3 regions of the Micromonospora sp. NPDC049801 genome follow, and region 3 is predicted to be linked to each of the others. Evidence: riboswitches for the same ligand, from Rfam matches in the RefSeq annotation. Region 3 holds a riboswitch; each other region holds the start of a gene.

Region 1 (6,757 bases), on a different contig from region 3:
GCGGGCGCAACTCGCCGTCAACCGCAAGAAGTCGTCCGAGCTTCAGAAGAAGATCGAGCCGCTGGCCCTGCAGAGCGAGCTGGCACTCAACCGGGTCGGCGACCTCGCTTCCCGTTACTACATGTCGGGCCCCTCGCAGGAGATCGGCGCGCTGCTGGTCAGCGCCAAGCCGGACACGCTCACCGAGCAGCTCACCCTCCTCGACCGGCTCGCCTCCCAGGAGCGCAAGCAGGTTGAGGGTGTGCTCGCCGTCCGGGCCAAGTACGACGGCGAGAAGCAGAAGCTGGACGCGCTGATCGCCACCCAGACCAAGCAGCAGAGCGAGCTGGCGGCCAAGAAGAAGCAGATCGACGCCGAGATCAAGAAGCTCGAAGCGTCGATGCCCAAGACCACGGTCAAGACCGCCGGCTGCCCGACCATCAACGGCGTGGTCTCTGTGGCGGCGCAGAAGGCGATCAAGACCGCCTGCCAGCAGGTCGGCGATCCGTACGTCTGGGGCGCCACCGGCCCGAACTCGTTCGACTGCTCGGGCCTGACCCAGTACGCCTACAAGTCGGCCGGGATCTACCTCACCCACCACACGGGTGATCAGTGGAACGAGGGCAAGGCCGTCTCGCGCGCCGACGCCCGTGCCGGTGACCTGGTCTTCTTCTACTCGGGCCTGAGTCATGTCGGGCTGTATCTGGGCAACAACCAGATGGTGCACGCGCCACGCGCCGGTAAACCGGTGCAGGTGTCCAGCATCAACACCATGCCGGTCGCCGGGTTCCGCCGACCTGGCTGATCCCCAGCACGCACGACGACGGCCCCCGGTCACCTCGACCGGGGGCCGTCGTGGTTCCTCAGCGGGGTGCGCCCACCGGGGACGGCAGCAACTGCACGTCGGCGAGGTCGACGTACATGACGCGGTGGCCGAACTGGATCTGCGCGTACCGGTTCTGGCCCCGGATCACCGTCCAGTCGCCGGGCGAGGAGCCGTCGAACGTGCTGGCCCGGTAGTACTCGCCGGGCAGCACCGCGCCGACGGCGTACCGCTGGCCGGCGGCGAGGGTGTACTGCAACGGTGAGATCGCCTGGTACGGCACGCCGGCCGGGTAGGCCGCCTGCTCCGGGTACGCCCGCCCGTAGACGGGGATCGTGGCCCGGCCGGGCTTCGGGGTGACCACCATGCCGACCGTCCAGGTGGCCGTCGGCGCGGACGCGGGGTTGTGGAACCACGCCCGCTGCCCGAGGTACCAGATGGCCGTCCAGTCGCCCTGTCGACCGGCCAGCGCGTACGTCTGGCCGGCGGACGCGCGGGCACCGTGGTCCGACACGTCCATCGTGTTCGGGGTGCCGTCGGGGCGCAGCGCGATGTCGTTGACCAGTGGCGCGTCCGGAGCCGGCGCGGTGCGTAGCACCACCGACGAGGAACCGCGGGGCGCGCACGGTGCCCCCGGGGTGACGCATCCGGTGAACGCCGGCTGGTTTGTCGCGTAGTCGGGGTCGATCCGGACCAGCCCGGTGGCCGGGGTGCCGGTGTCCAGCCGAGGGGCGTGCAGCAGGTCGAAGTAGTGCGTCCAGTCCCAGTACGGCCCCGGGTCCCAGTGCATCCCGCGGACCGTCGCCGCCGTGGTGCCGGGCACGTTGTCGTGGCCGATGATGTGCTGGCGGTCCAGCGGGATGCCCAGCCGCAGCGCGAGGTGCCGCACGAGCTTCGCCGACGTGCGGTACATCGCCTCCGTGTACCAGGTGCCCTGCGCGGCGAAGCCCTCGTGTTCCAGCCCGATCGACTTGGCGTTGACGTACCAGTTGCCGGCGTGCCAGGCGACGTCCTTGGTGCGGACGTGCTGGGCGATGTGCCCGTCCACCGAGCGCAGCGAGTAGTGCCAGCTCACGTAGGTTGGGTCCTGGACGAGTTGCAGGGTGGTCGCCCAACTCGCCTCGGTGTCGTGGATGACGATGTACTCGATCTTCTGCCGGGCGGGCCGGTCGGACAGGTCGTGGTTGCCGTAGTCGCCGTCGCCGAACGCCGCGTAGGGTGCCGGGATCCACTCACAGGACACGGTGCTCGGGCACTCCAACCCGTCCGGGCGGGCGAGTCGCCGCAGCCCCAGTCGGTCCAGCCAGGACCGCTCGGGTCGTACCGCCCGGGCCGGCAGCGTGACCCGCTGGCCGTCGTCGGTCACCCGCGTCTCGCCCGCGCCGATCGTGGTGAAGACCTCGTCGGCGAAGGCCGCCGCGGCATCGGCGCTGTCCGCGCCGGCATAGCGGGCCACCGCGCCGTACCAGGTGCCCGGGTCGGTGCCGACTCCGACCGGGGCGCCGACCTCCCGTTGGTACGCGGCCAGCAGCGCCGCCCCACCCCGGAGGTTCGTCGTCGGGTCGGTGCGCAGCGCCTCGGCGGTGGCGCCGGTGAGCGCGGCGGCGGCGTCCACGGTCTGCAGCGCGGCGCTGGGCGGCGCGTTGCCGGTGGCGGGCGCCGGTGCGAGAGGACGACGGGACTCGTCGCCGCGCGGATCCTCTCCCGGGGCGTCGTGGTGACCGCCCCGGGGCAGGGCGGTCACGTGCCGGGCGTCGGTCAGGTGCATCGGGCCGTAGCCGCCGCTGGTGCTCGGCGTGCCGGCATTGCTGTCCCAGCGGGACTCCAGGTAGGAGACGCCGAGTAGTACGTCGATGGGTACGCCGTACTCGGTCGCCGCGGCGGCGTACTGCTGCTGGCGGTCGGCGGCGGGGGCCGCGGTGGCCGGGCCGGCGGACAGCGGCACGGCCGCCGTGGCGGTGACGAGCGCGACGGCGAGCAGGGTCGGACGTTTCATCGAACCCCCTACATGTGAACTGGTGTCGGTGCCGTCACCTTCGTCCTGCTCGGGAGCCCACGTCAATACCTTTCCATGTTTCGAAACGTACGGAAGGAAATCTTCACGTCCGCTCGATGGCCCGCCGCAATCGGTACGGAGTGTCACGGCCGCACGGGTTGCGGATCGGTAACGGCCGTCTCTACTCTGGTCATTCGTCGGCCCGGTAGCAGGTCTGCCCACCCCGGGCGGTAACGGACCGACACCGCCGAGTCGCTCGCGAGCGAGCCGGGGACCCAGGTTCCTCGGGGTGAATCCGCAGTTCCTGCGGTAGGGCGCCCACTTCCCGCCCGAACCCGTCAGCTAACCCGGTAGGCGGTCAGGAAGAAGGAGTACGGAACCCGGTGGCCCTCCAAGCCCCGCGGCCGTCGTCCGGACGGTCGGCCCCGGCCGACCCGACGTCGACCGTGCCGCGTCCACGCTGGTCCCGCTTCACCACCGCCCTCGCCGCCCTGGTCGGCGTCGCCGTCGTCCTGACCGGTAGCGCCACGGTGGCCCACGCCGACCCGTCCGTCGCCGAGATCGAACGGCAGATCGACGACGACTGGAACAAGCTCGAACCGATCATCGAGCGGCACAACGCCACCCGAGCCGACCTGGCCTTCAAGCGCAAGCAGGCCGACACGCTCGCCGCCCGCATCGCGCCGCTGGAGCGCCAGGTCGACGCCGCGATGGACAAGGTCAGCGCGCTGGCCGTCCGCGCGTACATGGGTGAAAACCTGTCGACCGTCAACACGATGCTCGGCAGCCGGTCGCCCAGTGAGATGGTCGGTCAGCTCGAAATGCTCGACCGCTTCGCCCACAACCAGCAGGAGGACGTCCGCCAGGTCGCCGACCTGCGCAACGAGCTGGCCCGGCAGAAGGCGCCGCTGGACGAGATGGTGGTCCAGCTGACCCGCACCGAGGCCCAGTTGGCGGCGAAGAAGAAGCAGATCAACGAGGAGATCGACCGGCTACAGAAGCTGCGCCTCAAGGTGTACGGCAACGGCGGCGGCGGTTCGCTGCGTCCCGCGCCCTGCCCGGCCAGCTACCCGGGTGGCGGTGCCGGCATCGCGGTCAAGTTCGCCTGCGCCCAGATCGGCAAGCCGTACGTGTGGGGCGCCGAGGGTCCGAACTCGTACGACTGCTCCGGGCTGATGCTGGCCGCCTGGGCGAAGGCCGGTGTGTCGCTGCCGCACAACGCCGCCGCGCAGAGCCGGGTGACCAAGAACGTCAGCAAGGGCGACCTGCGCCCCGGTGACCTGGTCTTCTACTACAGCGACATCCACCACGTCGGGATGTACGTCGGCGACGGCTGGGTGGTGCACGCCTCCCAGGCCGGTGTGCCCGTCAAGATGAAGAAGGTCGACGACGGGCCCATCCACAGCTACGGTCGCCCCGGCTGAGGTGTAAGGAAGGGCCCCCTTCTAACGCCTCAGGTATAGAAGGGGGCCCTTCCTTACATCGCAAGGGCGGATCAGCGCGTCGGCCAGGCACGCCAGTTCTGCCAGGAGCGACTGGGCGTCGGGCCTCGCTGACCCTGGTAACGCGAGCCGTAGACCACCGAGCCGTACGGGTGTTCGGCGGGCGACGAGAGTCGGAAGATGCAGAGCTGACCAATCTTCATGCCCGGCCAGAGGGTGATCGGCAGGTTCGCCACGTTGGACAGCTCCAGCGTGACGTGCCCGGAGAAGCCCGGGTCGATGAACCCGGCGGTTGAGTGGGTGAGCAGGCCGAGGCGGCCCAGCGAGCTCTTCCCCTCCAGTCGGCCGGCGAGCTGGTCGCCGAGCGAGATCACCTCCAGCGTCGAGGCGAGCACGAACTCTCCCGGGTGCAGCACGAACGGCTCGCCGTCGGGCACCTCGACCACCGAGGTCAGGTCGTCCTGCTGCATGGCCGGGTCGATGTGGGTGTAGAGATGGTTGTTGAAGACCCGGAACAGCCGGTCGAGTCGTACGTCGATGCTGGAGGGTTGGACCAGGGTGGGCTCGAACGGCTCCAGGCCCAGCGTGCCGGCCTTGATCTCGGAGACCAGGTCACGGTCGGAGAGCAGCATCGGACCACCATAGCGAGGTGGGCGGTGACCAGCGTGTCGAGGTCGCTCCTCGTACATTTGTTCGATAGAATGCTCGCATGGCTTCCTGGTCCGATTTCGCCGTCGACGAGCCCCGCCTCGCCGACGGCATCCGCGTTCTCCTGCAGCAGTACGGGCCGGGCTTCGGCTATCTGGCCACGGTCCGTGCCGACGGTGGGCCCCGGGTCCATCCGGTCTCCCCGGTCATCACCGACGAGGGTCTGTTCTGCTTCATCATCGACTCGCCGAAGCGCCGGGACCTCGAACGGGACGGCCGATACGCGCTGCATTCGTTCCCTCCGGAGGAGAGCGACGACGAGGCGTACGTGGCGGGTCACGCCTGGCCGGTCACCGATCCGGTCCGGGTGGCCCGGCTGGCGCAGAGCGCTCGGGCCGAGCCGCGGGCCGACTGGCGGCTGTTCGAGTTCACCGTCGACGTGGCGATGCTGACCCGTCGTGACCAGCACGGCCTGGGCATCGCCGTGGGGCGTCCGGCCGTCCAGGTCTGGCTCGATCCGCAGACCCCGCCCGCGGCGGCCGCGCCCGCGGCCGTACCGCAGACGCGCCCGACCCGCCGCAGCCGCGACGTCCAGTGCACGGCCGCCTGACCACGGCCCTGGGGGCAGATACGCCGGTGCCGGCTCCGTCGTGACGGAGCCGGCACCTGGTGTACGCGTGGAGCTAGGCCGCGCGGTACGCGTTCCACGCGGTCAGCATGCGGCTCGCCTGACCCGCGGTGAACTGGTACATGCACGAGTCGTAGGTGTAGTCCATGAAGTTGGTGATCGGGTCCAGGCCGGCCGCCGAGCAGGTGTTCCGGCCGGTCGGGCACTCGTACGCGGGCGACGCCTCGGCCGGGGTGTCGCTGACGCCGTCACCTGAGCCGCCGCAGCCACCCTGGAAGGTGTGGTAGAGGTTCAGCCAGTGGCCGACCTCGTGGGTGCCGGTGTCGCCCTGGTTGTAGTTGGTGGCGGTGCCGCCCGGCAGCGACTCGTTCAGCACGACCACGCCATCCATGCTGCTGAGCCTGCGCTGCGGGAAGGTCGCCCAGCCCAACAGGTCGTCGCTCAACTCGCCGAGGTAGATGTTGAGCGTGTTCTTGCCGCCCACCCGCAGCGACGACTTCATCGACCGCTCCGCCGACGAGCCGTCGACGATGGGATACCAGGACGGGTTCGTCACCCGGTTGATCGAGTCGAGTCGGAAGGCGAACGCGGTGGCCGCGCCGCCGGTCCCACCCGCGTAGGCCTGGTTCAGCACGCTGATCTGCGAGGTGATCATCGAGTCGGGGATGTTTCCGCCGGCCCGAGTGCTGTTTTCCTGGATCACGTGCACCACCACCGGGATGGTGACCGTAGCGGCCAGCGTCGTGGCGCCGGCGCCGGCCCGGTAGTTGGCCCGCTCGCGCAGCGCCGCCGCGAGGTCGGCGTCCCGCTCGCGGACCTGCTTGGCGGTCAGCTCGTTCGGCTCGTGCAGGGCCCCCGCGCCGGGCTTCGCCCGGGCGTTGGCGTGGCTGTCGACCGGCTGCGCGCAGGCGCCACCCGGTGCTGAGGAGAAGGCCGAAGCGGCCGGAACGACGCCCACCGCAGCGGTGCTGAGCAGCAGCGCGAGAGTTGTCGACGCGACACCGGCGACACGCCGGGTCAGCAGGTTGGGACGGAGTCCCATGGGCCCACCTCTTTCTGGCGGCGCGGCAGGGGGTGTGTCACGCCGTGGCTGGGAACGTGTGGCCGACGTTACAACTCATCGATGCATTTGAGAACGGTCATATGTTGCCGTCTGGAAACTTCTTCGGGCAGGAGCGGGGGCGGTCGGCGCGTGGGGGTGGTTGGGTGCATGGCTGCGACGACTCGGGTACAGTGGTGCC
Region 2 (10,793 bases), on a different contig from region 3:
TCGGGCAGCCCGTCGGCACGCTGCCGCAGCGCGTCGAAGTGCGGGCCGTCCACTGTCTCCGGTGGCAGGTCCAGCAGGTAACCACCCGACCGTCGCGCCAACACGTCCGGCGCGCCCGCGTCGGCCAGCACCCGGCGGAGCCGGGCGAGGTAGACGTGCAGGTTGTGGCGAACCCGGGGCGGCGACGCGTCGCCCCAGACCCGGTCCACCAGAGCGTCCAGGTTCACCGGTCGGCCCACGTCGACCGCCAGTGCGGCCAGGACGGCGCGCTGGCGGGCCGCTCCGGCATCGACCGGACGGCCGTCCGCCCAGACCTCGACCGGCCCGAGGACCCGAATCTCCATGAACCGCCGCTCGCTGCACCGCCGGTCGCCCCACCGGCACCCCCGGGACAGCCGGATTGAGGTTCCGGCAGGAATTCGTCGACCTTCCGCGCAGATCATCGTTGCTACAAGGACATCGATCAACGTGATGTCGGCAACTCGACTCGCGGCCGGTTCCGGTCGTGACGACACCGGAGGTCACCATCGTGCGAAGTGCTCTGCGAAGGCTCACGTCCGCGCTGCTCGGTACGATCGCCGTGGGCGCCACGCTCGGCGTCGCCCCGAGTCCGGCCCAGGCCAACTACGCCTGCCCGTCGGGTCTGCTCTGCCTGTACGCCGGGGCCAACTTCAGCGGCGACATCTTCCTGCTCGACGGTCCGTACAACGGATGCAACGACGTCCCGCTGCCCTCGTACTTCCGCAACCGGGCCCAATCGATCATCAACAACCGGCCGTCCGGCACCGTCTCCACCTTCTGGGACAACGCCAACGCCACCGGCCTGCTCGGCTACCAGCACGCCTATGGCTACCGGGCGAACCTGGCGTACGACTCGGCCGCGATCGGGGGGAACTGGAATCAGCGGATCGAGGCGGTCCGGGTCTGCTGATCCATGAGCGTCGCCGCGCAGGGGGGGAGCCGGCGACGCCGCACCGGGGGAGGGGCCGCCACGGCGCCGGCCGGAGTCCGCGAGGGCTCCGGCCGGCGCTGTACGGCGGTCAGCCCGGGTAGTAGCAGACGTTGGGAATGACCGGGCCGCCGTTGACCCCGAAGATCGCGAAGCCCATGTACGCACGTGTCTGCGGGCCGTACTCGCCGTCCTCGGCGATGTTCGCGTACACGATGTCCTCATTGATCTTGTGCTGGGCGTACCGGACGGCGTCCCGGGTCTTCGGACCGTAGTTCCCGTCCAGGCTGAGCGACCGCGCGTAGCAGTTGTTCAGCGCCTCCTGGAGCACCAGCACCGCGGAGCCCGAGTGGCCGTAGGTGAGGTAGCAGCTTTTGTTTCCGGTCTGCCAGCCGACGGTGGGCACGTGCATGTCCGCGCCGCCCGGGTAGCCGCCGACCCGGTAGAAGGTCAGGCTGGTGCACGGGCTGGACGCCTGTGCGGCGGTCGGCGCGGACAGCGTCAGGCCAGCGCCGGCCAGTAGGGCTACGAGGACGGCTGCGGCGCGGCGACGGCCGTTGCGACTCTGCTGGAGCGGCATGATCTCCTCCTGGGGTGTCGTTTCCGGGACGGACCCGGTGTGCTCCAGAGCATCGCTACCGCCCGTCTACGGTTTCCTGTCCGAACGTCAATTCACCGGGACGGCAGGCCCTGATCGGAAACGGTCCATGATGGCCGCTGCACAGGTGGACGTCCTCCGCAACCGCTGGCCGCAGCGCCCCGCGTGAGCCGGTGAACAACTTCACAAGCGGTGGGCGACCGTCACCCACCGTGCCTACCGTCGGTCGGGTCCACCACCGTGGACGCCGCGACCGGCAACGCCAAATCCTGCCCCCGGTCGTCGGAAACAGAACCCGGGCAGGAGCGGGGGACCCAACGTTCCTCGGTGCATGTCACCTCGGGGTGAAGCCGCCAGCGCGCGGCCGGGCTCCTCGGCCCGAACCCGACAGCTCACCTCGCCGGCGTGGAGGAATGATCCATGACGTCTGCGTACACCCCCCGTCATCGACGGGTCACCACCCGCCGCGTCGCCGTCGGTACCCTGGCGGTCGGCGCGGTCACCGGCGCCGTCGCCCTCTTCGGCCCGGCGGCCCCGGCCCAGGCCGGTGTCAACTGGGACGCGATCGCCCAGTGCGAGTCCGGCGGCAACTGGAAGATCAATACCGGGAACGGCTACTACGGCGGGCTGCAGTTCTCCCAGGGCACCTGGGCCGGCTACGGCGGCACGAAGTACGCCGCCCGCGCCGATCTGGCCAGCCGTGGCGAGCAGATCGCGATCGCCGAGAAGGTGCTCGACGGGCAGGGCATCGGCGCGTGGCCGACCTGCGGCCGCAAGGGCGGCTCGTCGGGCGGTACCTCGACGAAGTCCACCGCGAAGTCCCCGACGAAGTCCACCGCGAAGTCCCCGACGAAGTCGACCTCCAAGTCGTCGACGTCCACCTCCGGCAAGGAGCGGCCGGCACGCGGCGACCAGCCGGCTACCCGTGGTCACGAGCGGACCGCCCCGGCGGCCGGCGGCGACACGTACGTGGTCGCGCCGGGGGACACCCTGTCGGAGATCGCCGAGCGGCACCCCCGCAGCGGCGGCTGGCAGGCCCTGTACGAGCGCAACCGTCAGCTGATCGGCGCGGACCCGGGCCTGATCTTCCCGGGGCAGCGGCTCGCTCTCTGACGTACGTACCGACGAACGCTCGGCCGGGTCACCGGCCGAGCGTTCGTTCGTCTGGCGCTGTCCTCGCGGGACGGGTCACGCCGCCGAGGCGGCCGACCTCGCCTCGCGGCGGGCCATCACGTCGCCGTTCCAGCCCCAGCGCTGCGCCGGCGCGGCGGCCTCGGCCGTCCAGCCGGTGCCGCCCCCGCCACCGTCGATGGCCGTCTCGACCGAGTCGGGGGTGCTGCGGGCCAGTCGCAACGACTGCTCGGCGGTCGTACGCGCCGCACACGGCCAGGACTGGCCGGCGCACTGGAGGTTGCGGCAGCGACCCTCGTCGTCGGCCTCGTGGGCCTCGAGCACGTCGACCGCGAGCTGCCAGAGCAGCGGGTCGGTCACGTCGCCCGGACGTTCGGCACGACGGCTCGGTCGGTTGCTGGTCTCGTCGGACATGGGCCCCCCTCGTCAGGCTTTCCCCTCAAGACTTCACCTGTGTGCGGCCGGCTAAACCGCCGACCTGCTGTGATGTGTCTCCGGTCGCAGCAACCGGGGCGCTCTAGTCCGGCAATAGCGGCATCTCGACACCGGGAGCGCGGCCGAGCAGCGCCGCCCGGGTGAGCGCCGTCGAGCCGAAGCGGTCGCGGACCGCGTCCACGGCGGCGTCCAGGTCGGCCCCGGTGTTGGCTTGGAACGGCAGCTCCGGCTGCACCGGGTTGTCGTCCAGGTTGCCGACCGAGACGCCGAGCAGGGTGACCCCGCGCCGGTCGATCTCCGGTAGGGCGGCCCGCAGCAGTGTCCGGGCGGCGGCGAGCAGTGCGGTGGTGTCGGCGGTCGCCTTGGGCACGGTGTGCGAGCGGGTGGCGCGGGTGTAGTCGCCGAAGCGGAGTCGCAACACCATGGTGCGTCCGGACCGTCCGGCCGCCCGCATCCGTCGGGTGACCCGGTCGACCAGACCGGCGAGGATGGCGTCCAGTTCCTCCGGCGCAGGTGGGGTACGCCCCAACGCGTGCTGCGCGCCCATCGAGCCCCGCCGGCGGCCCACCTGCACCGCCCGGGGGTCGCGGTTGTGGGCGAGAGCGTGCAGGTGCCGGCCGGCGCCGGCCCCGAGCAGGGACACCAGCGCGGCCTCGCCGAGCCGGGCCACGTCCGCGACGGTACGGATCCGGCGTTCCCGCAGCTTCGCGGCGGTGACCGGACCGACGCCCCAGAGCCGTTCCACCGGCAGTGGATGCAGGAACGCCGTCTCGGCGTCGGGGGCGACAACCAGCAGCCCGTCCGGCTTCGCCACCGCGCTGGCCACCTTCGCCAGGAACTTCGTCCGGGCCACACCCACCGTGATCGGCAGGCCGACCCGGTCGCGGACCTCCCGGCGCAGCCGCTGGGCGATGTCGGCCGGCGTGCCGACCAGCCGGCGCAGCCCGCCCACGTCGAGGAACGCCTCGTCGATGGAGAGCCCTTCGACCAGCGGCGTGGTCTGGCGGAAGATCTCGAACACCGCCCGGCTGGCCTGCGTGTACGCCGACATCCGGGGCGGCACCACGATCGCGTCCGGGCAGAGCCGTCGTGCCTGCTGACCCCCCATCGCGCTGCGCACACCCCGCGCCTTCGCCTCGTAGCTGGCGGCCAGCACCACGCCGCCGCCGACGATCACCGGCCGTCCGCGCAGGCGCGGGTCGTCACGCTGCTCGACCGACGCGTAGAAGGCGTCCAGGTCGGCGTGCAGGATGTGGGCGTCGTGCGACACGTACACATGTTCGCATGACGGCCGGTCGTCGCGGCAGTGAGCTGGGAGAACGCCCGCTCAGTCGAGGCAGAACTCGTTGCCCTCCGGGTCTGCCATGACGATGTGACCGGCGCCGAGCGGGGGAGCGGGCTCGTGTCGGGCGAGCCGTCTGGCACCCCGAGCGGTGAGCCGGTCGGCCTCCGCCTCCAGGGCCGCCATCCGGTCGTCACCCGTCAGCCCCGGCGCGGCCCGCACATCGAGGTGGACGCGATTCTTGGCCTGCTTGCCCTCCGGCACCCGCTGGAAGAACAGCCGTGGCCCCGCCCCCGTGGGGTCGACCACCGCCGACGCGTCGTTGCGTCGCTCCGGCGGCACGCCCATCGCGTCCAACGCGGCCTCCCACGAGTCGAAGCCCCCGGGCGGGCCCTGCAACTCGTAGCCGAGGGTGTCGGCCCAGAACGCCGACAGGGCGGCAGGATCGGCAGCGTCGAACGTTATCTGCACTTCACGGGCCATGGCAGCATCCTCGTTTCCGGTCCGGTCGGTCATGTCGCCATCCTCTCGCGACGGACCGACAGGATCGGTGCGACAGCGGGTGCGGTCCGGTCACAGGTCGTCGAAGGGGCGGGCGTAGCGGAATTCGCCCCGGATCGATCCGTGCCAGGCGGTCAGCGGTCGGGCCATGAAGTACTGCGGGCCCCACGGCTGCGGCGGGGTGACGCCCAGATCGACGGCCGGCCGGAACCCGAAACGCGGGTAGTACTCGGGGTGCCCGAGGAGCACCACGAGCGCCTCGTCTCGGGCGTCGGCCGCGCCCAGGACCGCGTGCATCAGGGCGCTGCCGACCCCGCGTCGCTGCCAGCCGGGCAGCACGCCGAGCGGCCCGAGGCCCAACGCCACCGGCGCACCGGCCACGCGGGCCCGCGTGGCCACCACGTGACCCACCACCAGGCCGTCCGTATCGACCGCCACCAGGGAGTACGCGGGCAGCCACCCGTCGTCGACGCGCAACGCGTCCACGAGCGTCGCCTCAACCGGCAGGCGACACTCGCCACCGCCGTCGGTGCTCCTGGTGGCGGTGTCCGTGCTGGGCCCGTGCTCCGGATCGTGGTCCGGATCGTGGTCCGGCCCGTGGCCCGGATCGTGGTCCGGATCGTGGTCCGGCCCGTGGCCCGGATCGTGGTCCGGCCGGTGGCCCGGATCGTGCTGCGGCCCGTGCTCCGGATTGTCGGCAGGGCCGTGGTCGGCGGCGGCGAAGGCCGCGGCGTGCACGGCCCGGATGGCGTCGATATCGGCGGGGGTCTCACGTCGGATCAGCACCGCGCCACCATAGGTCGGCCGGGAACACGACTCCACGAGTTATTCGCGCGGCGCCGGATGACGCCGAAGGAGACTCTGGCGGACCCGCTTCTTGGGGGGTGTCGGATGGCACCGCAGAGGCCTCGGGGCGGAAGCACCACAAGAAGCGTGATGCCTGTGAGTCATCAAGATGACTCACAGGCATCACGCTCTTCGGGCGGCGGGCCGGTGGGGCGCGGGCCGGTGGGGCGGTAGGCCCGGCGGCGGTTGGCGGCGGCCCGGTGGCCCGGTGGCCCGGTGGGCCGGTTGGGGCGGTAGGCAGGTTGGCGGCGGGCCGGCGGGCCGGTAGGCGGCGGGCCGGTGGGGCGGTAGGCGGCGGGCCGGTGGGGCGGTAGGCGGCGGGCCGGTGGGGCGGTAGGCCCGTTGGTGGTTGGTGGTTGGTGGTTGGTGGTTGGTGGTTGGTGGTTGGTGGTTGGCGGCGGGCGGCGGCGCGGCGGCGCGGTGGGCGGCGGGCCGGCGGCGCGGTAAGCGGCGGGCCGGTGGGCCGTAGGCAGATTGGCGGTGGGCCCCGTGGGCGGCGGGCGGCGGGCGGTGGGCCCCGTGGGCGGCGGGTCGGTGGGTCGGTGGGCGGGATCAGCCGACGGCGGTGGGTGACGGCGGGGCGCTGCCGCCCTGGGGCGCCTCCGGGATCATCAGCCGGATGATCTCTTTCTGGTCGGCAGCGGAGGGCAGGCCCCAGTGCGGGCGGTACCCGTACACCTCGTGCAGTGGGGTGGAGCCGGTGCGGCCGTCCAGGATCTCCACGGCGTCCGTGCCGATCAGGCCGGGGTGTTCCACGCCGCAGGCCTCGGCGACCTTGGTCAGGTCCCGGCGCAACGTCGCCAGGTAGTTGGCCGCCCGGACGGATTTGAGCGTCGGGTCGAGGCCTCGGGCCAGCCACGCGTTCTGTGTCGCCACCCCGGTGGGGCATGTGTCGGTGTGGCACTTCTGCGCCTGGATGCAGCCGATCGACAGCATCGCCTCGCGGCCCACGTTGACCATGTCGCAGCCGAGTGCGAACGCCACCACGGCGTTGTCCGGCAGGCCGAGCTTGCCGCTGCCGATGAACACCACCCGCTCGTGCAGGTCGTGTTCCGCGAAGACCTTGTAGACCCGGGAGAAGCCCTGTTGGAACGGGAGCGACACCGAATCGGTGAAGATCAGCGGCGCGGCGCCGGTGCCGCCCTCGCCGCCGTCGACCGTCACGAAGTCGACGCCCCGGCCCGTGTCGCGCATCAGGCCGGCCAGCTCCTGCCAGAAGCTCAGGTCGCCGACCGCAGACTTGATGCCCACCGGCAGGCCCGTCTCGGCGGCCAGCAGCTCCACCCAGTCCAGCAGGCTGTCGCAGTCGGAGAACTCGGCGTGCCGCGACGGGCTCACGCAGTCCCGCCCGGCCGGGATGCCCCGGGTCGCGGCGATCTCGGCGGACACCTTCGCTCCGGGGAGCAGGCCGCCGAGGCTCGGCTTCGCCCCCTGGCTCAGCTTGATCTCCAAGGCGCGCACGGGAGCACCGGCGACGAGGTCCTTGAGCCGGTCCAGACTGAACCGGCCGTGTTCATCGCGGCAGCCGAAGTACGCCGTACCGAGCTGGAAGACCAGCTCACCGCCGTTGCGGTGGTACGGCGACAGGCCACCCTCGCCGGTGTTCTGCAGACATCCGGCGAGGGCGGCGCCCTTGTTCAACGCGGTGATGGCGTTGCCGGAGAGCGAGCCGAAGCTCATTCCGGAGATGTTGACCACCGACCCTGGCCGGAAGGCGCGCGCTCGACCCCGGGCCGCGCCGAGCACCTTCGCGCACGGCAGTCGGACGTCGTGCCCGGCCGTCGGCGACGACGGTGGCACGGCCCGGCCGAACGTGCGGTGCTTGATGATCGGGTACCCGGGCGTGAACTCGATGTTGTTGTCCGTACCGAAGCCGAAGTAGTTGTTCTCCTGCTTGGCGGACGCGTACACCCACCGGCGCTGGTCCCGGGTGAACGGCCGTTCCTCGTCGTTGCCCGCCACGATGTACTGCCGAAGCTCCGGCCCGATCGCCTCCAGCAGGTACCGGGCGCGGCCCAGCACCGGGAAGTTGCGCAGCAGCGCGTGGTCGCGCTGGATCAGATCCCTCGCGGCGAGCGCCGCGACGGCGGCGGCGACCGCGGGTACGGCTCGACGGGCCCAAGTCATGCCCAGCACTCTTTCCGCCCGCACCGCCGGCCAAACCGACCGGTCGCGCCGACGCGCTGGTCAGGACCCGGGCTGGGAGATGTTGACCAGCCAGCCAGCCAGCCAGCCAGCTAGCCAGCCAGCCGATGCCGCATCGTCGCAGGCCGACGGAGGGCCGACAACGAGGCGCGCGGCTTCGCGCTGGTGATGGGCCCGGTGCGGTGCGGGTTCGACCCGCACCGCACCCGGTGGCTCAGCGGTGCCGGAACGACTCGCGGACGGACCCGCCGACGATCGTGCACCACGTGCTGGTGCTGAGCTTGCCGTTGCGGGGCAGGCCGTGCAGCGCCTGAAGGTCCTGCACCGCCTTGCGGGTGGCATGGTCGTAGGCCCCGGTGACGGTGACCGCGTACCCCTTCTTGGCCAGGATCTCCTGCACCGCGGTGACCGGCGCTCCGCTCGCGTGCTGGTCCAACTCGGGCGCCAGCGTCTCCCAGGTCGCCGTGGTCAGCGTGGCGTCCACGTCCACCGGGATGCCGTTGCGGGCCTGCCAGTCCTGCACGGCGGCCACGGTCGCGGCGTCGAACGTGCCGCTGACCGTCACGGCGTAGCCCCGGAAGGCCAGCAGGTGCTGCACCACCCGGACCGACGGCGAGTTGACGAACCGCCACAGGTCGGGCCAGCGACGGGCCGGCACGTCACCGAGCGAGGTGCCGAGGGCGGCGTGCACGCGCCGCCGCAGCTCGGGGAACTGCCGGTAGAAGGCCGCGCCCGGGCAATCGGTCGTGCGGAAGTCCCAGTGGCCGAAGATGTCGTACGCGTGCAGCCCGTACTGCCGGCTGATCGCGACGCAGAGCTTGACCAGCGAGTCGGTGAGCGCCTCCGGTGGCGTCTCGGTGACGTAGGTGCCCTCGTTCTCGATGCCGATGGCCCGGCCGTTCTCACCCGGGCAGTGCGCCGCGATCATCTGGCGGTCGCCGGCTTCGAGGCGTTCCAGGCTGCCCCGGCGGCCCTCCAGTACGTAGCCGCCCCGGCTCACCGTGAAGTGCTGACCGGTGTCCGACCAGCCGTTGCCGTCCATGTGCAGGTCCTGGCAGTCGTGGGCCAGCTTGACCGCCTGCTCGCGGGAGTAGTCGGTGACGTTCGGGAATGCCATGTGATGCACGATGATCTTGTTGGTGGCGATGGCGCTGACCGACAGCGGGTCCGCCGGTGGGCGGGCGCCCCACTCGTCGCAGCTGATGATCCAGTCCAGGTCCGTGCCGGGGGCGGCCTGCGCCGCGCCCGAGAAGGCGAGTTCACTTCCGACGACGGCGACCGCGGCCGCGCCGAGACCGGCGCGCAGCAGTGTCCGGCGGTCCACTTCGGAATGCTCGACGTGCATGACAGCTCCTCCTGCGGCCGACGGCGGGGGGATGAAAAGTAGCTCCAGTGGCCGCACGCAACACGGAGAATATTGCCAGACCCGCCGGCGCGCCAGGGGTCGGCGGCGTTTCCCTGCGGGCTGGTGGGGGTAGGTGGGGCGGACTATCCCCGCTGCCCCTAAGGAATGACCAGATGAGTGACAACGTCAGCGACGCGGTGGGCGACGCCCTCCGCTCGGTGATGCTCTTCCTGCCCAAGGCCGTCGCCTTCGTGGCGATCCTGGTGGCCGGATGGCTGATCGCCAAGGCCGTGTTGAAGATCGTGGAGAAGATCCTCGAGCGGGTCGGCTTCGACCGCGCCGTCGAGCGCGGCGGCATCCGTCGGGCGCTCAACCGATCCCGGTACGACGCCAGCGACATCGTCGCGAAGCTCGTGTACTACGCGGTGCTGCTGCTCACCCTCCAGCTGGCCTTCGGCATCTGGGGCCCCAACCCGATCTCCGACCTCATCACCGCCGTGGTCGCGTGGTTGCCCCGCGCCTTCGTCGCGATCGTCATCGTCGTGGTCGCCGCCGCCATCGCCAACGCCGTCAAGGACATCATCGGCGGCGCGCTCGGCGGGCTGTCGTACGGCCGGGCCCTGGCGGGCATCGCCTCGGTGTTCATCCTCGGCCTGGGCGTCATCGCCGCGTTGAACCAGATCGGCGTGGCCACCGCGGTCACCACCCCGGTGCTGATCGCCGTGCTGGCCACCGTCGGCGGCATCCTCGTGGTCGGAGTCGGTGGTGGCCTCATCCGTCCGATGCAGAGCCGCTGGGAGTCGTGGCTGACCCGCGCCGAGCAGGAGTCGCAGCTGATCGCCACGTACACCCGCGCCTACCGTGCCTCCCGCGCCGAGGCCGAAGCCGAAGCCGCCCGCGCCGAAGCCGCTCGTGTCGAGGAGGCTCGCGCGGCAGAGGCCCGTGCCGAAGCCGCTCGTGTCGAGGCCGAAGCGGACCGCTCGACCGCCGCCCGCGCCGACGCGGACCGCACGCCGGCCGTCGGCCGCCCCTTCGAGGCGGACCGCACGTCGGGGACCACCCTCCCGTCGGATGCCGACGTCACGCAGGTGACGACCCGACCCGCCGACCCCGACGCCACGCAGATGGTGACCCGGCCGTCGGACGCGGACAGCACGCAGATCGTGACCCGCCCGTCGGACGCGGACGCCACGCAGATCGTGACCCGCCCGTCGGACGCGGACGCCACGCAGATCGTGACCCGGCCGTCCGACGCGGACGCCACGCAGGTGACCCCTCGTCAGTCCGATCCCGAGGTCACGCAGGTGGTCACCCGGCCGTCGGACGCGGACGCCACGCAGGTGCGGCCGTCGACCGATGACACGACGCAGGTGGTGGGCCCCGGCCGGGAGGCCGACACGACCCAGGTGATCAGCGGCGGTGCGGTCCCCGGGCAGCGCACCGGCGACGACAGCGAGACCACGACGGTCATCCCGCCCGTGGATCCCGACCGGCGCTGAGCCGGGTCGGGCCGAGCGGCGGGCCAGCGGGGCGGAATCCACCGGGATTCCGCCCCGCTCCC
Region 3 (10,793 bases):
GGGCCCGCCGGGTCTTGGCGAGCTGTACGACGGTCACGGTGAACACGCTGATCAACAGGGCGAACACCCCGAACGCGCCGACCACCTCGGTCCAGTCGTGCTCGCTCATGACCGCGCCTCCGGCTGCTCGCCCGAGTCGGGCACGGTGAGCGTCTCGATCGCCGCCGCGATGACCTGGGGGGTGAGTGTGAGCACGAACGGCTCCACCTCGTAGTAGTTCATGGCCTTCCCGTCCTCCGACAACTCCATGCGGGCGGTGACCAGTCCGGCCGCCGCCAGCTTCCGTAGGTGGACCTGCAACAGCGCGCGGCTGATGCCCAGTTGCCGGGCCAGCCCACTGACGTACGCGCGCTCGCGGGCCAACGCGGCGACGACCCGCAGCCGGTGCGGGTTGGCCAGCGTGGCCAGCACCCGGATCAGGTCGTCGCCGGTCGGCGGCGAAGCCGCGCTCATAACCAGCCCTTGCACATGCCAATAGAAGTTAGCAGGTACGGCGGCGCGGCGGCGCGGCACGAAGACGGAATCAGGGGGATCTCAGGGTTCGGCGCCCCGGACACGACAGCACGCCGGGCCGGTGATGATCACCGGCCCGGCGTGCGGATTACGTCGTACGTCAGCTCTTGAAGGCGTCCTTGATCTTCTCGCCGGCCTGCTTGAGCTTGGCCGTGGACTGGTCGGCGCGACCCTCGGCCTCGAGCTGCTCGTTGTCGGTGGCCCGACCGGCGCCTTCCTTCAGCTTGCCGGCCGCGTCCTCGGTGGCGTTATTGACCTTGTCGTCGAATCCCATTGCCAACCTCCATCGCAAGCGTCGCTACGAACTCAGAGGTACCCCCGTCGTCACCGGTCCAACCATCGCGGTCGTCACAGTTCGCCAGCGGCCGAACGGAAGCGGCGCAGCCGCAGGCTGTTGGCCACCACGAAGACCGACGAGAACGCCATGGTGGCGCCGGCGATCATCGGATTGAGCAACCCGGCGGCGGCCAGCGGCAGGGCCGCCACGTTGTAGCCGAACGCCCAGAACAGGTTGCCCCGGATGATGCCGAGCGTGCGCCGGGACAGCCGGATGGCGTCCACCGCGGCGTCCAGGTCGCCCCGGACGAGGGTCAGGTCGGACGCCTCGATCGCCACGTCGGTGCCGGTGCCCATGGCGAGCCCCAGGTCGGCCTGGGCCAGCGCCGGCGCGTCGTTGACGCCGTCACCGACCATCGCCACCGAGCGGCCCTGCGCCTGGAGCCGCTTGACCACGTCCACCTTGCCGGCCGGCAGCACCTCGGCGATCACCTCGTCCACGCCCACCTCGGCGGCGACCGCCCGGGCCACGGTGGTGTTGTCGCCGGTCAACAGGACCGGAGTGAGCCCCAGGGCGCGCAGCCGCGCCACAGCCGCCCGGCTCGTGGGCCGGACCACGTCGGCGACCGCGAGCACGCCCCGGGCCCGCCCGTCCCAGCCCGCGACGATCGCCGTACGACCGGCGGCCTCGGCGTCCCGCACGGCCCACTCGACCTCCGGCGGCACCTCGACACCGCGTTCGCGCAGCAGCCGGACCCGGCCGAGCAGCACGACCCGCTCGTCGACCGTGCCGGTCACGCCCAGCCCTTCGAGGTTGGCGAAGCCGGTCACCCGGGGCAGCTCGCCCGCTTCGGCGGCGGCCACCGCGACGGCACGGGCGATCGGATGCTCGGACGCGGCCTCCACCGCACCGGCGAGCCGGAGCAGCTCCGCGCGGTCCTCGCCACTGGCCGGCACCACGCCCACCACGGTCATCCGACCGGTCGTCACGGTGCCGGTCTTGTCCAGCACGACGGTGTCGACCCGGCGGGTCGACTCCAGCACCTCCGGTCCCTTGATCAACACACCGAGCTGGGCCCCGCGACCGGTGCCGACCAGCAGCGCGGTCGGCGTGGCCAGACCCAGGGCGCACGGGCAGGCGATGATCAGCACGGCCACGGCGGCGGTGAACGCGGCGGTCGGACCGGCCCCGGTGCCGAGCCACCAGCCGAGGGTGCCCACGGCCAGGGCGATGACGATCGGCACGAACACCCCGGAGATCCGGTCGGCCAACCGCTGCACCGCCGCCTTGCCGCTCTGCGCCTGCTCGACCAGGTCGGCCATCCGGGCGAGCTGCGTGTCCGCGCCGACCCGGGTGGCGGTGACGATCAGCCGGCCGCCCGCGTTGATCGTCGCGCCGACCACGGCGTCGCCCGGACCGACCTCGACCGGCACCGACTCACCGGTCAGCATGCTGGCGTCCACGGCGGACGTGCCCTCGTCGACGACACCGTCGGTGGCGATCTTCTCGCCGGGACGGACCACGAACCGGTCACCGACGGCGAGCCGGTCCACCGGGACCAGGGTCTCGACCCCGTCCCGCAGCACCGCCACCTCCTTCGCGCCGAGGTCGAGAAGGGCGCGCAGGGCCGCGCCGGCGGTCCGCTTGGACCGGGCCTCGAAGTAGCGACCGGCCAGGATGAACACCGTGACCCCGGCGGCGGCCTCCAGGTAGATGTTGCCGGCGCCGTCGCCGCGGGTGATGGCGAAACGGAACGGGTGCGTCATCCCGGGCATACCGGCGTCACCGAGGAACAGCGCCCACAGCGACCACCCGAACGCGGCGAGCGTGCCGATCGAGACCAGCGTGTCCATGGTGGCCGCGCCGTGCCGCAGGTTGGTCCAGGCCGCGCGGTGGAACGGCAGCCCACCCCAGACGACCACCGGGGCGGCCAGCGTCAGCGAGAGCCACTGCCAGTAGTCGAACTGCCAGGGCGGCACCATGGCCAGCAGGACCACCGGCACGCTCAGGACCGCCGAGACCCACAGCCGGGTACGCGGACCGCGCAGCGGGTCCTGCGGCGGCGGCTCGGCGGTCGGCGGCGTCGGCAGGGCCGCCGTGTAGCCGGTCTTCTGGACGGTCTCGATCAGGTCGTCCGGGGTGACGTCGTCGGCGTACCGGACGGTCGCCTTCTCGGTGGCGTAGTTGACGGTGGCGCTCACGCCGTCCATCCGGTTGAGCTTCTTCTCGACCCGCGCCGCGCACGCAGCGCAGGTCATCCCCCCGATCGCCAGTTCGATCCGGTTCGGCGCCTCGGGCAGCGGTCTGCTGCTGGTGGTGGTCATCGTCCAGTCCCGTCAGTCGTGCCCGTGCCCGGGGGTGCCGTGGTCGGCCCCGCCGGTCGGTGTCGGCTCGCCCGTCGCGGCCGGGGCGGCGCCCGCCAGGATGGTGAACTCGGCGGTGTGCACCTGCCCACCGTGCTGGAAGTCGAGGTAGAGCCGGTAGGCGCCGGCCGAGGGCACCTCGGCGTGGAAGGTGACGGCAGGGCCGGGCGGGGTGCGTCCGTCGCCGGGCGTCCCGTCCGGGTGCACGTGCAGGTACGCCAGATCGCCCCGACGCAGCGCCACCAGGTGCCCGTACGCACCCAGGTAGGGCTCCAGGTCGGTGACCGGCTGCCCGGCACGGCTCACCGTCAGGGTGAGCGCCGAGGTCCGGCCGGGCTCCGGCGTGCCGGCCAGGGTGACGGTGTAACCGTCGACCGTGGTGCTGGCCGCCGGGGCGGGCAGCGTCCGCTCGGTCAGCTCGCCGGGGACGGCCACGTCCACGCCGAGGGTCAACGGCTCGCCCCCGGTCGGGGTGAAGTCGGCGAACGCCCGCCACTGCCCGGCGCCGGCCAGCGGGGTGGCGACCCGCCAGGTGCCGTCCGGGGCGAGATCGGGGTGGACGTGCCGGAAGCCGGACAGGTCCCGGCGGGCGACGATCAGGTGCATCCGTCTGTCGTGCGCGACGTCGTACCTGGTGACCGGCCGACCGTCCGGCCCGTCGATCCGGAACGCGAACTGGCCGGCGGGCGCGGTCACCGGTTGGAGCGTGTAGCCCCGGTCGGAGACGAGCAACCCGCCGGGAACGAGGTCGGCCACCTCGCCGCTCGTGGTGAGGCCCGAGGTGTGGGCGACGTCGGGCCGGTTCTGGGTTACCGGGTCGACCGGGTCGACCACCCGACCGACCCCGTACGCCGCGCCGAAGACCGCCGTGAGACCGAGGGCGAACGCGCCCAGCCTGGTCACCGTGGTCATCGCGGACCTCCGCTCACGCCTCGACGAGGTCGTAGCCGGCCTCGTCGACAGCGGCCCGGACGGCCCCGGTGTCCACGGGCTGCTCGCTGCTGACGGTGACCTGGCCGGTGGCGAGGTCGACCCGCACGTCGCGTACGCCCTCGATCGCGCCCACCTCGGCGCTGACCGCGCTGACGCAGTGCCCGCAGGTCATGCCCTTGACCTGGTACGTCGTGTCGACCATCGGACGTCTCCTCTCGTAGTACCGGTACCCGGTGGGGGTATGCCGGCAGGAACGGACGCTACCATACCCCCCAGGGGTACGCTATCCTCGTCGCCATGACCGCACCCACACCGATCCGCGGGTACACCGCCAGCAAGGACCAACTGCTCGCGCGCCTGCGCCGGGTGGAGGGGCAGGTCCGGGGCATCGAAAAGATGGTCGACGAGGACCGCTACTGCATCGACGTGCTCACCCAGATCTCCGCGATCCAGGCCGCGCTCGACAAGGTGGCCCTGGGCCTGCTCGACGGGCATGCCCGGCACTGCATGCACGAGGGGGCGGCCGAGGGTCGGGCCGACGAGATGGCCAGCGAGATGATGGCGGCCGTCGGCCGACTCATGAAGCGCGGCTGAGCGCCTCACTCCCGCCCGGAATCGAGACGTACCCGGCGCAGCAACTGCGCGTTGAGCGCCACCACGATGGTGGACGCGGACATCAGCACGGCCGCCACCGCCGGGCTCAGCGCCACCCCGGCCCCGGCGAGCACCCCCGCCGCCAGCGGCAGCGCCACCACGTTGTAGCCCGCAGCCCAGGCCAGGTTCTGCCGCATCTTGCGGTACGACGCCCGGGAGAGCCGGACCACGGCCCCGACGCCACGCGGGTCGGACGACGCCAGCACGACCCCGGCGGACTCGATCGCGACGTCGGTGCCCGCCCCGATCGCGATGCCCACGTCGGCGCGGGCCAGCGCCGGCGCGTCGTTCACCCCGTCACCGACCATCGCCACGGTCAGCCCGCGCCGCTGGAGTTCCGCCACCCGGCTGTCCTTGTCGGCCGGCAGCACCTCGGCGAAGACCTCGTCCACCCCGGCCCGGAAGCCCAGGTCGGCGGCGACCGACTCGGCCACCGACCGCGCGTCCCCGGTGATCATGGCAATGGTGCGGACGCCATCGGCCCGCAGCTCGGCGATGGCCTTGCGGGCCTCCGGCCGCACCGCGTCGGTGAGCGCGAACGCCCCGAGCACCGTGTCCGGCAACCGCAGGAGATACAGCACCACGGCACCGCGTGACGACCAGCGGCCGGTCGCCTCCCGCAGCTCGTCCGACAGCGGTCCACCCCGCTCACGCAGCAGGGTCGGCCCGCCCACCGCGTACTCCGTACCGTCGACGATGGCCCGCACCCCGCGACCCGGCAGCGAGCGGAAGCCGCCGGCACGGGCCGGCCCACCGGGTCCGGCCGCCGCCACGATCGCGCGGGCCAGCGGATGTTCGCTGTCGGACTCGACACCGGCGGCGATCCGCAGCGCCTCGTCCCGGCCCACGCCGGGGGCCGTCACCAGGTCGGTGACCTCGTGCGCGCCCCGGGTCAGCGTGCCGGTCTTGTCGAACAGCACCGCGTCGACGGTACGCATCCGCTCCAACGCGAGCCGGTCCTTGACCAGGATCCCGCTTCGCGCCGCCAGCGCCGTGGAGAGCGCGACGACGAGTGGGATGGCCAGGCCGAGCGCGTGCGGGCAGGCGATCACCAGAACGGTGACGGTACGCACCACCGCCTCGTCGGGCTCACCGAGCGCGGTCCAGACCACCAGGGTGAGCACGGCGGTACCGGCGGCCACGTAGAAGAGCGCGGCGGCGAACCGGTCGGCGAGCAGTTGAGCCTGCCCGCCCGAGCGCTGCGCCTGCGCGACCATGCGTTGGATGCCCGCGAGCGCGGTCTTGTCGCCCAGCGCCTCGACCCGGACCCGGATCGCCGAATCGGTGGCGACCGTGCCGGCCACCACCCGATCGCCCGCCGACCGGGCAACCGGGCGCGACTCGCCCGTGATCATCGATTCGTCCAACTCCGCGTCGCCGTCGACGACCCGGCCGTCGGCCGGCACCCGACCCCCGGGTCGGACCAGCACCACGTCGTCGACCCGCAGCCCGTCGACAGGTACGCGCTCGACCCGCCCGTCCGCCGCCACCCGCTCGGCCTCGTCGGGCAGCAGCGCCGCCAGTGCCGCGAGCGCCCCACGGGCCTGCCCGATGGCCTTCATCTCCTGCCAGTGCCCGAGCAGCATGATGGTGACCAGCGCGGCCAGCTCCCACCAGAAGTCCAGGTCGAAGGCGCCCAGGCTGGTCGCCAGCGACGCGGTGTACGCCACGGTGATCGCCATCGCGACCAGCAGCATCATGCCCGGCGCGCGGTCCCGGATCTCACGTACCGCGCCGACCAGGAACGGCCAGCCACCCCAGAGGAACACCACCGAACCGAGCACCGGCCCCACCCAGGAGCGACCCGGCGCGTCCAGCCGGAGCCCGAGCCGGTCCACCACCAGGTCACTGGTCAGCACCACCGGCACGGTGAGCACCAGACAGACCCAGAACCGCCGACGGAACAGGGCCGGGTCGTGCCCGGCGTGCTTGTCGTGCCCGGCGTGCTTGTCGTGCTGTCGGTGCTCGGTGGGTGGCTCAGGCATGACTCCACCATCCGCCGCGCCCGGGGCGGTGTCAGCGGTTCGACTCCCCCGACACGTCCGCACGACCTGCGACCCCCCGCCGCGCTGGTTAGCATCGTCCAGCGATGACCCACCGGATCCCGCCGCCGAGACGGGCGACGGCGCCGCCACGGCGCGGCCCCGTACGGCGCCGACCCGACCACTTCATCACTCTCCGTGATTGCCGGGTCGTCAGGCGGCGAACCGACGCGCTCGTGCCCGCGTTCGTCCGGCGGAACTGAACCGCAGAGGCCGCCGGCACGTACCCCGCACCGGATCGTTGGGAGTCTCGCATTGGGTTCCGACCACAGCCATTCCGCTCGACCCGCCCCGCCCCGGGTACGACGGATCCTCATCGCGACGGTGGTGCCGCTCTTCGTGGCCACCGTCGTCGCCGCCGTGGTGCTGTGGCCACGGGACGGCGCACCGAAGAGCGGCGGTGGGGCGGATCTGCCGCGCCACCACGGCACGGTGACCCGGGTGGTGACCGAACCGTGCCCACCCTCGACGAGCCCGGAGGGCACGCCGAGCGGCGGGCCGTGCGGCACGGTGGACGTACTCCTCGAAGACGGGCCGCGCGCCGACCGGCAGGTGAGCACGCCCGTCCCCGCCGGCCCCGGAGCGCCTCGGGTCGAGGTGGGCGACGACGTCGTCCTGGTCGAGCTGACCGATCCGACCGATCCCACCCTCAGCACCTGGAACATCGCCGAGCACCAGCGCGGGACGCCACTGGTGTGGCTCGTGGGGGTCTTCGCCGCCGCCATCGTCGCGTTCGGCCGGTGGCGGGGTCTGGCCGCGCTCGCCGGCCTAGCCGCCAGCTTCGCCATCCTGCTCACCTTCGTGTTGCCGGCCATCGGCGCGGGCCGGTCACCGCTGCTGGTGGCGGTGGTCGGCGCGGCCCTGATCATGTTCGTGGTGCTCTACCTGACACACGGGGTGACCGCGCAGACCTCCGTCGCGGTCCTCGGCACCCTGGGCAGCCTGGTGCTCACCGGCGTCCTCGCGACCATCGCCACGGCCGCCACCCAGCTCACCGGCTTCGGCAGCGAGGACGCCACCACGCTCTCGATGTTCCAGGCGGAGGTGGACCTGCGCGGCCTGCTGCTCGCCGGGATCATCATCGGCTCACTCGGGGTACTCGACGACGTGACCGTCACCCAGGCCGCCACCGTCACCGAGCTGGCGAACGCCAACCCCGGGCTGGGTCGACGACAGCTCTACCGGGCCGCCACCCGGGTCGGCCGGGCGCACATCGCCTCCACGGTCAACACCATCGTGCTGGCGTACGCGGGCGCGTCACTGCCGCTGCTGCTTCTGCTCACCGCCGACTCGCGCCCCATCGGGCAGATTCTGACCAGCGAGTTCCTCGCACAGGAGATCGTCCGCAGCGCGGTCGCCACCCTCGGCCTGATCGCCGCCGTACCCCTCACCACCGGGCTGGCCGCGGTGGTGACCGCGGCCGGGTCGACGGCCACGCCCGACGCGGACGCCCCGCCACCGCGCCCCCGCGCGGACCGCGCGGAGGCGCTCGCCGCTCTCAGTTCCCCGCCGACGGATCGGGCCGACCGGCCCGATCCACAGCGGAACACACCCCCATCCACCGCCACCACCGGGTGGCCAGAGCCGAACAGGAGCACGGATACGGCATGGTGACACTCCTCAGCGTGACCGGATCGGGCACCCGCCCTGAGAACCGCGTCACTGGTCACTCAACGCCATGGCGAAATGACGCTTTTAGTCGGCATCAGGACGTAGCTCAGGCGGTGGACTCTCGGGTAACCTCGCTGCCGGTCACCGACGAAGGCGCGCAGCGGCGCCTGCGGTGCCACCGCCCAATCGCCAACCGGCGAGCCGGGGACCCAGGTACCTGGGGTGAATCCGCGACAGCGGTAGGGGCCACTTCCGCCCCGAACCCGTCAGCTAACCCGGTCGGCGGTCGACGGAAGGGAAGATTGTGACGGCACCCCTACGCCGCTGGTTGACGCCCGTGGTGGCCGTGTTCGCCGCGCTGACCGTGCTCGCCGGACCCCTCCCGGCCCACGCCGCCCCGACGACCCCCACACCGTCCGGGCACGAGGAGGACGGCGACGAGCCCAAGCTGCTCACCGACGTCATCGAGCAGACCAACCGGGACTACGTGGCGGCCAAGTCCAAACTGGACAAGTCCAAGAAGCGGCAGGTCGAACTCGCGGCAGAGGTCGACCGGGCGAAGGCCGACCTGGCCGCGCTGGCCCCGCAGGTCGCGCAGATCGCCGCTCAGTCGTACCGGACCGGACGGGTCGGCGCGATCGCGATGCTGCTGGAGGCCGACGCCCCGGACTCGTTCGTCCAGCGGGCCGCGGCGCTCGACGAGATGAACATGGTCAACGAAAAGAAGCTCGCCGAGGTCAACGCGGTGAAGTCCCGCGCCGAGGAGGCCAAGCTGGCCCTCGACACCGAGGTCCGGGAGCAGCAGAAGCAGACCGCGCTGATGGCGAAGGACAAGCGCGACGCGGACAAGGCGCTCGCGCTGGTCGGCGGCAAGGGCTTCACCGGCGGTCTGGTGGACGCCACCTCCCCGGTCGCCCGGATCGGCCCGGGTCGCACCGCCGACGGCGACTGGAAGCCCCAGTCGTGCAGCGAGAAGGACCCGACCACCTCCGGCTGCGTCACGCCGCGCACGCTGCACGCGTACAAGGAGGTCAAGCGGGCCGGGTTCAACCGGTTCGTGGGCTGCCACCGCAACGGTGGACCGTACGAGCACCCGAAGGGTCGCGCCTGTGACTGGTCGTTGCAGAAGAGCGGCTTCAGCCCGTGGCACAACGACGACACCCGGATGTACGGCAACAACGTGGCCGCGTTCCTCATCCGCAACGCAGACCGGCTCGGCATCTACTACGTGATCTGGAACCGGCAGATCTGGTTCCCGGCGACCGGCTGGAAGTCGTACAGCGGGCCGTCGAACCACACCGACCACGTACACATGTCGCTGCTCTGATCCGACGCCCAACAGTTCGAGGGCCGTCCCGCGTCGAGCGGGGCGGCCCTCGTCGCGTGTCAGGCGGCGGCGGTCGCGGCCGGGTCGTCCGAGGCGTCGCCGGCCGGTACGGGGGTCACGGGTCGCACCGCCCCGGCGGCGAGCCGGTACGACATCCCCACCACCGCGCACCGCCCCCGCGCCACCTCGTCGGCCAGCACGGGCGACTGCCCGAGCAGCGTCTCGACCGTCTGCGCGATGTGGATGTCGACGATGCCGTCGATGTCGTGCACGCCCTCGGCCGTGGCTCGTCGCAGGCTGGGCAGCACCGCGTCGACCACCGCTGGGAGATGTCCCGGGGGCGCGATGCCGGTGGCCGCCGATTCGCGGGCCGCCTGCACGGCGCCGCAGGAGTCGTGCCCGAGCACCACCACCAGCGGAGCGCCGAGGACGGCCACCGCGTACTCGACGCTGCCCAGCACCTCTGGCCCGGTGGTGTGCCCGGCGGTCCGGACGACGAAGAGGTCACCCAGCCCCCGGTCGAAGATGATCTCGGCGGCCAGCCGCGAGTCGGAGCAGCCGACGATCACCGCGAAGGGGTGCTGCCCGTCCGCCACGGCGGCCCGGTGCCCGGCATCCTGGTTGGGGTGGCGCGGCTCTCCGGCGACGAAGCGACGGTTGCCAGAGACCAGCTCGGCGTACGCTCGGGCCGGCTCGGTGGCGACCGGCGCCTGCTCGACGGTCCGCTGCGTGCCCGGCTGCCCGCCGGGCGTACCGGAACGGCTCATCCCCGCACCTCGTCTCACGCGTTTGACCTGCTCAACGGTCTTTTCAACCGGGCCGGCGGCGGGCGCTGGCTCGCGCTCAACGGTCACACGCACGGCAAGATGCGTCAAGATATGCGTGATTTAGATTTCATACGTTGACCCGGAAAGGCGGCCCCCCACGATGGCGAGCACGACGGCCGGAGGCGGCCGGAACTGGACATTTCTTACCAACCACGGCCATGTGCTGCTCGCCATCGCCCGCGACCCCACCGCCCGGCTCCGTGATGTGGCGGCGGAGGTGGGCGTCACCGAGCGGGCCGCCCAGGC

The links. A riboswitch is a leader RNA that binds a small molecule or an ion and turns the genes downstream of it on or off. The one in region 3 is predicted to bind cyclic di-AMP.
Region 1: it holds a riboswitch for cyclic di-AMP, as region 3 does, so the genes downstream of both, AB0I89_RS21605 (NlpC/P60 family protein) here and AB0I89_RS11710 (hypothetical protein) in region 3, are expected to answer to the same signal.
Region 2: it holds a riboswitch for cyclic di-AMP, as region 3 does, so the genes downstream of both, AB0I89_RS07215 (transglycosylase family protein) here and AB0I89_RS11710 (hypothetical protein) in region 3, are expected to answer to the same signal.

The regions. Positions count from the first base shown of each region.
Region 1 covers NZ_JBFAMS010000012.1:83,882-90,638, forward strand. Annotated here, with positions in the region: gene AB0I89_RS21595 (NlpC/P60 family protein) at 1-784, shown strand, start outside; gene AB0I89_RS21600 (peptidoglycan recognition family protein) at 843-2,798, opposite strand; cyclic di-AMP (ydaO/yuaA leader) riboswitch at 3,034-3,169, shown strand; gene AB0I89_RS21605 (NlpC/P60 family protein) at 3,182-4,222, shown strand; gene dcd (dCTP deaminase) at 4,294-4,872, opposite strand; gene AB0I89_RS21615 (pyridoxamine 5'-phosphate oxidase family protein) at 4,950-5,498, shown strand; gene AB0I89_RS21620 (zinc metalloprotease) at 5,572-6,558, opposite strand.
Region 2 covers NZ_JBFAMS010000003.1:314,695-325,487, forward strand. Annotated here, with positions in the region: gene AB0I89_RS07200 (BTAD domain-containing putative transcriptional regulator) at 1-344, opposite strand, end outside; gene AB0I89_RS07205 (peptidase inhibitor family I36 protein) at 530-931, shown strand; gene AB0I89_RS07210 (peptidoglycan-binding domain-containing protein) at 1,041-1,529, opposite strand; cyclic di-AMP (ydaO/yuaA leader) riboswitch at 1,798-1,968, shown strand; gene AB0I89_RS07215 (transglycosylase family protein) at 1,968-2,660, shown strand; gene AB0I89_RS07220 (hypothetical protein) at 2,736-3,092, opposite strand; gene dinB (DNA polymerase IV) at 3,196-4,383, opposite strand; gene AB0I89_RS07230 (VOC family protein) at 4,441-4,878, opposite strand; gene AB0I89_RS07235 (GNAT family N-acetyltransferase) at 4,969-5,682, opposite strand; gene AB0I89_RS07240 (FMN-binding glutamate synthase family protein) at 6,295-7,869, opposite strand; gene AB0I89_RS07245 (N-acetylmuramoyl-L-alanine amidase) at 8,102-9,232, opposite strand; partial or broken gene AB0I89_RS07250 (hypothetical protein) at 9,406-10,128, shown strand.
Region 3 covers NZ_JBFAMS010000005.1:244,097-254,889, reverse strand. Annotated here, with positions in the region: gene AB0I89_RS11755 (hypothetical protein) at 1-109, opposite strand, end outside; gene AB0I89_RS11750 (helix-turn-helix domain-containing protein) at 106-453, opposite strand; gene AB0I89_RS11745 (CsbD family protein) at 614-787, opposite strand; gene AB0I89_RS11740 (heavy metal translocating P-type ATPase) at 862-3,114, opposite strand; gene AB0I89_RS11735 (hypothetical protein) at 3,127-4,065, opposite strand; gene AB0I89_RS11730 (copper ion binding protein) at 4,079-4,288, opposite strand; gene AB0I89_RS11725 (metal-sensitive transcriptional regulator) at 4,384-4,680, shown strand; gene AB0I89_RS11720 (copper-translocating P-type ATPase) at 4,686-6,725, opposite strand; gene AB0I89_RS11715 (YibE/F family protein) at 7,038-8,396, shown strand; cyclic di-AMP (ydaO/yuaA leader) riboswitch at 8,563-8,694, shown strand; gene AB0I89_RS11710 (hypothetical protein) at 8,698-9,720, shown strand; gene AB0I89_RS11705 (carbonic anhydrase) at 9,780-10,487, opposite strand; gene AB0I89_RS11700 (MarR family winged helix-turn-helix transcriptional regulator) at 10,648-10,793, shown strand, end outside.